DNA from 3 places in the Paenibacillus sp. DCT19 genome. Region 3 is predicted to be linked to each of the others. Evidence: riboswitches for the same ligand, from Rfam matches in the RefSeq annotation. Region 3 holds a riboswitch; each other region holds the start of a gene.
The links. Region 3 has a riboswitch for cyclic di-AMP ahead of DMB88_RS00530 (C40 family peptidase). Riboswitches for the same ligand answer to the same signal wherever they lie in the genome.
Positions count from the first base shown of each region.

Region 1 (3,279 bases), 2.9 Mb from region 3:
CTGGATATTCTGAAGAAATATAAGGTCAAGGCGACTTTTTTTATTGTAGGCAAGCGAGCGGAAAAACATCCGGCTCTGGTTAAACGCATGGTTCGTGAAGGTCATATCATTGGTAACCACAGCTATAGTCACCCTGAATTCAGTAAGCTGACGATGAATGATTTTCGCAAACAAATTTTACATACCGGGGATATCATTCGCAATCTGACCGGGTACACGCCAAAAATGATTCGTCCGCCTTACGGGGACATTAATGAAAAACAACTCCAGTGGGCTCAAAAGCAGCAGTATAGCATTGTGAACTGGAACGTGGATTCACTCGATTGGAAAGGTCTTTCCAAAGACAAAGTGAAGCAGAACATCTTATCCGCGGTTAAACCCGGGTCAATCATTCTTCAACATGCAGGTGGTGGAGTAGGCTCTAATCTGCAAGGTACAATTGATGCGTTACCAGAAATCATTGAGGAACTGCGAAGTCGAGGGTATAGTCTTGTAACATTGGACGAAATGTTAAACATCTCGAAGAGTAAGTGAATTAAGTATTAACGTTTTGCAAGATCACTTCGATAATGAACTTTCGGTAAACACAAATGATGAATAACTGCATCTGCATCGTCTGATCCAAGGTTTAACTAAAAAAGGGCGTCCTCTACTCACATCAGACTGTGAATGGAAGACACCCTTTTTGATTACGCCTAGATTACTGGTACATATGTTATTTTAAAATGTAAAGCTCTACATCCTGAAAACCAAATGTGCTCACGGATTGTTTACTACCAGGAATGAAAATATCAACGCGTTTGCCTTTGATCGCACCACCTGTATCTCGCGCCGTAGCTACAAACGCTTGTTTCGGCAGTCCTGGGTGTGTGTGACCTGTCACAAGAACTTTCGTTCCCAGCGGGATCACACTTGGATCTACAGCGATTGTACCCAGCTCAAGCGGATTACCGAAGTAGTCCACTGCACCCCATTTGCCATTCTCCGATGGATCTGCTGAATAGGCAGTTGCCTTCATTTCAATCGTTTTACTGTAATCAAAAGTTTTGCCCCATGCTTCGACCACTTTGCTGTCTGCATTGACGTCCAGACTCGCTGTGGTGATCGTTTTAGTCTCTGCTTTGGCTGCTGGAGCGGCTGCCGCTGAGACGGTGTTGGCTTGTCCAGGTACATTAATTTTTAGCCCACCATAGATGTTATAAGGTGAAATATTCGCATTTGCTTTAATGAGTGCTTCCATACCTACACCATACTGTTTGGATAAGGTATAGAAAGTATCTCCCTCTTTGGCCACATGAACAGAGTCAGCGTAAGCTGGAACGGCCTGAATGAGCATAGCTGCTGTCAGCAATGCTGTTGCTGCTTTTGCAATACGTTTCTTGTTAAACATGGTCTTCCTCCCTCATTATGCCTGCGAGGTTAGTTGTCGGATTCGGATGGAGGAAACCACCCTATAGGTTCAATCACAGCACTTTATCGTTATGTACGCCCTAATTCACCCCAAGCAGTACGTGATCATCAATCGTCGTATCTGCATCGTTACATCCCCCGCACTTCCTCCTCAGAAGTTTCGGCAGGAACAATATATCACAATATTGTAACCTAAAGTTGTAGTAAATCTTACCAGTACGTTTGCATTATCGAGATTTTGGTTAATAAATGGAGCCTTTCCCGTGCCTTTATTAGCTTATTTCTAACGAATAAATGACAAAAAAGTTACCTTTCATTTCATAAATCTTCTCGCTTATGACTCCCAAAAGAACAAATAAAACAGCCCTGTCAACGATGATGTCGACAAGGCCGTTTTTTACTTTTAGTTTAAAAGGTGGTTCAAAAAGTCCGCTTTTGATTACGAAGGATGCCCTGAAGCATCTCAACGTCTAATATGGAATTCAGCCGAAATGTCCGTTGCTCACGTAGTTTTTCCTACGTTCCGCTACTCCATTTCTACCTTTATACCTTCGCAGCTTAGAACATGGTCTTATAACACTTTGGCAAGAAAATCACGTGTACGTGCATTTTTAGGTGCACCAAACACTTCATCAGGTGTTCCTTGCTCGATAATCACGCCGCCATCCATAAACAAAATCCGGTCTCCTACTTCACGAGCGAAGCCCATCTCATGTGTTACAATGACCATCGTCATCCCATTCTCTGCTAGGCGTTTCATGACATCAAGCACCTCTCCAACCATCTCTGGATCAAGTGCTGAAGTTGGCTCGTCAAATAACATTACGTGTGGCTGCATCGCGAGTGCTCTCGCAATCGCAATACGCTGTTTTTGTCCACCGGACAACTGGTTAGGGTAAGCATCTTTTTTGTCAGACAACCCAACCGTTTTAAGCAAATCTGCGGCAATCTGATCTGCTTCCTGCACAGATTGTTTCTTTACTTTGATTGGAGCAATTGTGATGTTTTGTTGGATCGTTTTGTGAGGAAATAAGTTGAAATGCTGAAACACCATCCCCATTTTCTCACGAGTAGCATTGATATTATGCTTTGGTTCCGTAATCGAAACACCTTCAAATAGGATCTCGCCTGACGTCGGCTGCTCAAGCAAGTTCAGACAACGCAAAAACGTACTTTTACCCGAACCTGACGGTCCGATGACAACGACAACCTCGCCTTTGCCAATGGTTACATCTATGCCCTTTAACACTTCATTTTTTCCATAGGATTTATATAATTGACTAACGTCGATCACTTGCATTCAACTTCCTTTCCAGTCGTCCCAGCAGCTTGGACAGTATGAAGGTCATTACAAAATAAATGGCTGCTGCAATAAGGAATGGATTCATTCCTTGGTACGTAATATTTTTGACCACACTTGCCTGATACATAATGTCGACCATACCAATCACTGAGATAATGGAGGACTCTTTAATAATCGTTACGAACTCATTACCAATTGCAGGCAAGACAGCCTTGAACGCTTGTGGCAATATAATGTAGCGCATCGCTGCACCTCTACCCATTCCAAGTGAACGAGCAGCTTCTAATTGACCACGATCCACACCTTGAACCCCTGCACGGAATATCTCCGCAAGGTAAGCACCACTATTAATGGAAAGTGTAATTACACCGGCTTGTAGCGCTGAGAAGTTAATTCCAAAGGTTAAAGACAATCCATAGTAGATGATCATCAATTGCACCAGCATTGGCGTACCGCGAATAAGTTCAACATACGCTGTACCGATCCAACGCAGAATAGCCATATCATGCATCCGGAACATACAGATAATCAAACCGATGATTACCCCGAATAATACACCGAGTGCA
Region 1 is NZ_CP029639.1:2,979,360-2,982,638, reverse strand. It holds gene DMB88_RS13590 (polysaccharide deacetylase family protein) at 1-534, shown strand, start outside; gene DMB88_RS13585 (3D domain-containing protein) at 716-1,336, opposite strand; cyclic di-AMP (ydaO/yuaA leader) riboswitch at 1,393-1,586, opposite strand; gene DMB88_RS13580 (amino acid ABC transporter ATP-binding protein) at 1,982-2,704, opposite strand; gene DMB88_RS13575 (ABC transporter substrate-binding protein/permease) at 2,691-3,279, opposite strand, start outside.
Region 1: linked by a shared signal. The riboswitch ahead of DMB88_RS13585 (3D domain-containing protein) and the one ahead of DMB88_RS00530 (C40 family peptidase) in region 3 are both predicted to bind cyclic di-AMP.

Region 2 (3,279 bases), 2.2 Mb from region 3:
AAGAAGCCCGATCCAGATATTCCATTCCGGATCGGGCTTCTCGTGATTGGGATCTCAGCACTAATTCGTGCCCGTTTAGAAGTTAAAGCAAGTTACAGCTTGGATGGCCAGTTGCCATACCATGCATAACCGCCTCTTCTTTCTTTGTCAATATCGCTTAATTTATATTTTACGATACCGTCACGACCGATAAAGATCGGTTTATCCGTTCCGACTTCATAGAAACGAGCCCAGATCGGTGCAGCTTTGGAGTCAGCAATGATTTTGCTGTCCCCATTAGCTCTCTCATACCTGTAACCTGTAATTTTCACCTTGTTAAACCAAGCTTCTGCTCCCTTGATGGATGCAGTAATTTTGGCGTTGGAAGGTCTCGTTTTCAGGAATTTAACAATTGTTACACTCTCTCCAGCAGTTAATGATGGCACTTCATAGATTCTTGCACCTGCAGGCTTGAGTGTGCTGGAATCATGTTGTTGTCCCCACGCTGTCAGCTTGCCACCTGAAACCACCTGAGTGTTCAAAATAGCATCTACACCTTTAGCAACCGCATTTTTACTACGATTGGCGAGATTGCTGTCGATAAACGAGAAGTCACCTTTGCGTGTCGCTACTTCATCCAGCATGTACATTACATTTATCATTGCATCGTCATTATAAGTGATATGTTTATGATAACCGGAACTTTGATAAACTTGAGGCCATCCACCATTGGAATACTGCATATTCAGCAAAAAGTTAATGCCTTTAATCGCCGCAGCAGAATAACGTGGGTCGTTTGTCTTTTTAAACTCTTTGGCTAATCTTCTAATTTCTGAGTATGTAGCTTTATTATCGATTGTAGATTTCGCCCACTCACCCGTTGTTTGCTTATATTCTTTTCTCCAGCCACCGTCCGCTTGTTGGTTCTTCAAGATATCAGATATACTTGCTGTCGTTCCTGAAGCATCAGCAGCAGATACAGTGTTAACGGGTTGGATTACCATACCTACCGCAGAAAATACCATCGAAAATGCCAAAACTAATGTGACTAACTTTGTTTTTGTACTCAAAATGATAACACACTCCCTTTTATTAGAATCATTCATTTTCCATCATTCTACTTACTACTTTCCTTCTAATTACACGACCATCCACCACCACCTTAATTTGAATTAAAATATAACTACTATATTTTTATCCAATATGTGGATTGGATAGAACGATCTTATGCAAAAAAAATATCTTTGTCAATTAATGCAACATCTTGTAACATTCCTCGATTATTGTATCTATGAGAATAGTTCAAACTGCACATGACAAAGTTCGAATGATATACAACCCTGTTTGGATTTGAAACACATATTACTTTTTTGTAATCAGTTGCATCTTTATTTCGTGTTTCTTCTTCATAAAAATCGATAGTTCCGTTAACATTGGGCGATAAAGAAGGTATTAAGAAGGGTTTGACATTTACGCATATATGCAATATAGTTTCAAAAGGTTACAAAAACTTAATTATTCAATTGCCGAGTTTCATGTTTGAAAACGGGGGAACCATTTTGGGTGAATTATTCTTATACATAGGAAATATAGGGAACCTTCTACCGAACCCTTAGCTAACTCCGTAGGCAACGAAGGGAGAACATTGATTTTGAAAAAACTTATCATCTCCATTTTTGGAGCAGCAGTACTATTTACTTCAGGTGCAACAAGTACAGAGGCAAGCACAATCAATACAGTTGTTAATAACATGACAGGCATTCCGTACAAATGGGGCGGTACAACCATGGCCGGCTTCGATTGTTCTGGATTCATGAGATATCTCTTTGATAAATATAGTATCAATTTACCTCGCACTTCCCAGCAGCAAGCCAAAGCAGGAACACCAGTATCCAAAGCGAACCTTCGCACAGGAGATCTTGTTTTCTTCAACACAATGGGCAATGGCGTTTCACACACAGGCGTTTATATCGGTGACGGCAAATTCGCACATGCTTCAAGCAGCAAAGGGGTTAGCATCACCAAATTGTCCAACCCTTACTTCAAAGACCGTTATGTCACAGCCCGCCGGGTAACTGGGCAGTTTATGTATAATAAAATGATTGGAAAAATATAATACAACTTACTGTAAACATAAATAAGGACCTATTTCCGTAGCATTATGCCAAGGAATAAGTCCTTATTTTCATTTCTTTAACTTCATCCTGCTTTAGTGCAGCGCCTTTTGTACGCGCATTGCCCCCTGAGACAGTGCATGTCCACCGCCTACGGCTCCTGCAACAGCTATAGTCTCCATAATCTCCTGATCAGTAGCGCCCTTCGCACGAGCTTCCTCCACGTGATAGAAGGTACACACTTCGTTATTGGCAAATAAGCCAATGCCCAAGGCAATTAATTGTTTTGTTTTGGCATCAATGGCTCCAGGTTGAAAGCATTCTCCGGTAAACTCATGGTAAGACTTCACCACTCCTGGTAACACATCGCTCAATTCACCAATCTGATCTTTATACGCATGAACCTTCTCATTCATCAATGTCATATCATTGCACGCCCTCTCAAAGATAGTTCCCAATTCCTTCACTGTAACTATCCTTTCTCCTGAGCGATTCGTTTATGCCTATGGAATGATGGTAAATCCCGTTAACTTTCTTTCTAATCGCTAAGTGGACTCTGGCGCGGCTCGCTGAACAACTGATAGCGATAACTACGATCGAGCTTAACCACACGCCGATTCTGCCGACGAATGAGTACCTGCTCTCCATCCCAAGCAACAACAATTCCTGTTACATCATTGGACTCCAGCTCGTCCCTTACTACTCTAACCTTTTCACCTGACAAACGCAGGGCATCCAGCTCTGTATCACTAATCATGTCTATAGCTCCTATGTTCCAAATTAATTTACAAAAAGAGACCTAAATGACAACTCATTTAGGTCTCACGTGACTGTATTGGACTGTCATGTCATACGAAATGTATGTCCCGACTGAAATTTACCGCTGCGCGTGCTCTTTGCTGTCATTCTTCTCAAACCAAAAATCAAGCACTTTGGCGGACATCACACGTTCTTCAAGGTACTCCACTTGATGCGGTGTAAATTGCTCTTTCCAAGAGAAGGACAACTCTTCACACAAGCCTACAATCGTCAGAAGTTCTGACCAGGCAACATAGCGTTTGTACCAGAAAAATTGAGGATGTTCAATCATATAGGGATAAAGGTCATCGAATTCCGTATGTTTACAATCCAGGGCACGTTCAAAATGAACTTTCGATTCCGCCAGCTTATCAATAAAAAATTGTTC
Region 2 is NZ_CP029639.1:2,291,316-2,294,594, reverse strand. It holds gene pelA (pectate lyase) at 93-1,049, opposite strand; cyclic di-AMP (ydaO/yuaA leader) riboswitch at 1,494-1,625, shown strand; gene DMB88_RS10365 (C40 family peptidase) at 1,631-2,095, shown strand; gene DMB88_RS10360 (carboxymuconolactone decarboxylase family protein) at 2,189-2,518, opposite strand; gene DMB88_RS10355 (hypothetical protein) at 2,632-2,850, opposite strand; gene DMB88_RS10350 (hypothetical protein) at 2,971-3,279, opposite strand, start outside.
Region 2: linked by a shared signal. The riboswitch ahead of DMB88_RS10365 (C40 family peptidase) and the one ahead of DMB88_RS00530 (C40 family peptidase) in region 3 are both predicted to bind cyclic di-AMP.

Region 3 (3,279 bases):
ACCGGTAGGGGTTTGGCGTTCGTATGTATCTTGGGTGATAAAACCGACCTTTTCATAAACCCGAATGGCTCGGGTATTCCAGGTGAGAACTTCTAAATCAATTTCGTTTGAAGGATTCCTTCGGATCGCTTCTTGTACAATCGCAGACACAAAATCCACGCCTTGTCCATGACCGCATCGTTCGGGATGCATACCCAGCCCAATTCGGGTAACACCCACAAGTGGAAAGAACTGTGCGAATCCACAAATCTCATCATGCTTGTCAAAAATGACAGCATATTGATCTTTCCGTAGCTGCACATCCCCAAATTCGACTTCAAGTGCCTTCATCTGCTCCCAAGGAAGCCAACTATAAATATTATAAGGCGGGTCGTAATGCCAACTGCATATCTGCTGTGCGTGTTCCTCTTCCATAGGTTTAACGTGAAACGTCACAGAAGCTTCGTCCATACTTCCTGCACGCTCCTCTCATTTGTAGGATAGGTACCTCTTCAAAACGGACAAGCTCCTGAAAGGTGATGGATCGATCCTACAGATCATGTGTAAATGTATAGATATTCCTAACGCTACTCTACAGAACGTGGTGTCGTTTTGGCAAGTCTTCGTAAAATAGAAAAAAATTGAAACAAAAGATTGGTTTATTACGTTTATATTACAATAGGATGGGTAAAAACATCTTAAGGGCACGGACGAGAAAGCACAAAAAAACCGCCGGAACCATTCCTGCGGAGAATGGATCGGGCGGTTCTGTTATGCTTGGTTACAGTATGATGTTGCTCAGCTTGTCCTTAGTCACGTGCGAGTGTTTCATATGCTTCCGTGCTCATAATACGTTTAGCGCCAACATAACGGTTAGCCCAGTAGTTTTCGCTCAATGCGCTGATCGTAACGCCTTTGGAAGAAGAAGAGTGTGCGAACTTACCTTCTCCAACGAAAATACCTACGTGTGAAATTCCACTGCCAGAAGTATTAAAGAATACCAGATCGCCAGGTCTCATTTCTGAACGGGACACAGAGTCACCCATTTCGAATTGGGAGCTTGATTGGCGAGCCAAATCAATGCCAAGCTTGTCGAATACATACCGTGTAAATCCAGAGCAGTCAAAGCCGTTAAGCGTTGTTCCTCCGCTTTTGTATGTAGTTCCCATTGCTGAGTCGATTACTTCATCCATTTTTGAATCTGCGAATGCGCTGCCAGCTCCAAGTGATAATGCAAATGTGAGGCTAAGTACAGCTGCGGTTAGTTTCTTCTTGAACAAGAGATATACCCCTTCCAATGCCTGCGAGGTTAGCTTAAGGATTCGGTTGAAGGTCCCCTATGATCCCTCTGTAGCAAGATCAATTCACCCATAACTGGTTCCCCCGCTTCCCAGGTGCTAGGAATTTGGCTATGCTAGTTGTGCACCTGTGAAATCAAGAAATGACGATTAAATTTTAAGTAGTTACAAATATGAAGGTAAAGATTACAAAGTTGTTACTAAAAACTCACTGCGATTATTGTAACAGAGGAACACTGCTTTGGCAACGTTTAGCAGTAAAATTAGCAAAAAAAACCTCGACCTTTGACGGGGAAAGGTTGAGGTTTGCTTTTGTGAAGCGCTATCATCGCGTTTATGTGACATGGAGATGGTAACAAATTTTAACCTGTTTGAATCAACCTCTAGTCGACTTGGACTGCCATAAGCGGAAATGGGCACATATCTTCCATAGAGACATGAGACAGCGAGCCAGCGGATACGTTTGCTGTAATATAAGGCCAGCGAGGCCTGTTAAGAACCATGATGCTGAAGTGAAGGCACCGAAGAGAAGCAGATGCAGCCCTCCCAGAAGCACAGCGATGCCAATTACAGACACGATATGACGAAGTGCGATCCATAGAGCGTATAATATACCGTGTGCCCGGTCTTCGCCATCTGGAGCTGATGCACCGAACTGCATGTATAACATTACATGGTGAATAATCCAGCCGTACACGATCCACAGGGCGACATATGGAATGCCAGGCAGTAACAGTTGTAATGAATGGAATCCATCCATTAGAATGGCGTACAGTTTTGGTACAAGCCAGTAGGCGGGTAACAGCATCAGCAACGTTCTTATGAAGTGCAACAGTAACATCGGTTTCCATAACACTTTGATGCCACGGACAAAAGGAGTTCGTTCCTCAGATTGATTAAAATGCTGTAATGAATACAACAGCCCTGCTTGGATGAGGGGAGTGATTAGCATGCGTAACAGTAGCATGGCTCCAAGAATCCATAGATACCGATGAACCTCAGGATGAGTAGAGAGACTCAGTTGGCTCTCCATTTTGAACAACAGCGTACTGAGCTCTCCAGCATCCGTGACAGGATACCGAAGCAGCAGCGGGACTACTGCGGACTGCACTAACCGATAGATAAAGTATCCCCATACTAATTGATAGATAAATAGTAGTGCGGCTATGAACATGTGCTGACGGACGAGAAACCAGCCTTCACGTATTTTTGCTTTCACTGTCTCCACCTCACCATGACAGACTTCCGAAAATAGCTTCTATAAGCTTGGTCGTGCTCAAACTCCAGCGGAATTTAGTTGGTTCGTCCAATTTGGCTTTTAGGAAATTGTCCATATGACGGTTCTCTAGTACCACGGTGTATAGAGGGTCGGTCATGGCCCAAGAAACCGGAGAAGTATAGGTAAGCTTATAGGTGACTCGATCCTCGTTTCCGTTCCACTCCTTGTTCACGATATGCCCATCCTCGAACACAATTCGTACAGGAACCTTCATATAATTGCTTCCCTTTTTCTGAATGGTCACAGAGGATTCATACACCTCTTGATCACCCTTCTGAATCGGAGTTACGCTGATTTTCTCTACAGCGAAGTTTGCCATCCCATCGCCATATACATATTGATCAAAGTACGTAGACCATGAAGTGCGAGTAACTTGTTCCACGACCTTTTGGAAATCTGCTGAAGTGGGATGTTTGAAACGGTACTTCTTCACATAGGTAGAGAGAATGCGTTCCATTGTTTTGGAGCCGACTTGTTGTTCGATACCGAGCAAGACAAGCTTACCTCGTGTATAGACATTTGCTGCATAATGGTTCTGTGAATCAAATTTCCATGCTTCCTGTGTCAGTGGGGCGGGAGACGTGATCAAGCCTGCTTGAACAGGTAAGTTAGGGATTAGGCCATATTCTTGCTCCATTAATTTATCCTCTGCATAAGAGGTGAATCCCTCGTCGAGCCAAGCCTCCTCGAATTCATTGCTGGCGAGCATACCATAGAAATACT
Region 3 is NZ_CP029639.1:113,439-116,717, forward strand. It holds gene DMB88_RS00525 (GNAT family N-acetyltransferase) at 1-450, opposite strand, end outside; gene DMB88_RS00530 (C40 family peptidase) at 789-1,259, opposite strand; cyclic di-AMP (ydaO/yuaA leader) riboswitch at 1,263-1,400, opposite strand; gene DMB88_RS00535 (carbamoyl transferase) at 1,654-2,496, opposite strand; gene DMB88_RS00540 (M1 family metallopeptidase) at 2,507-3,279, opposite strand, start outside.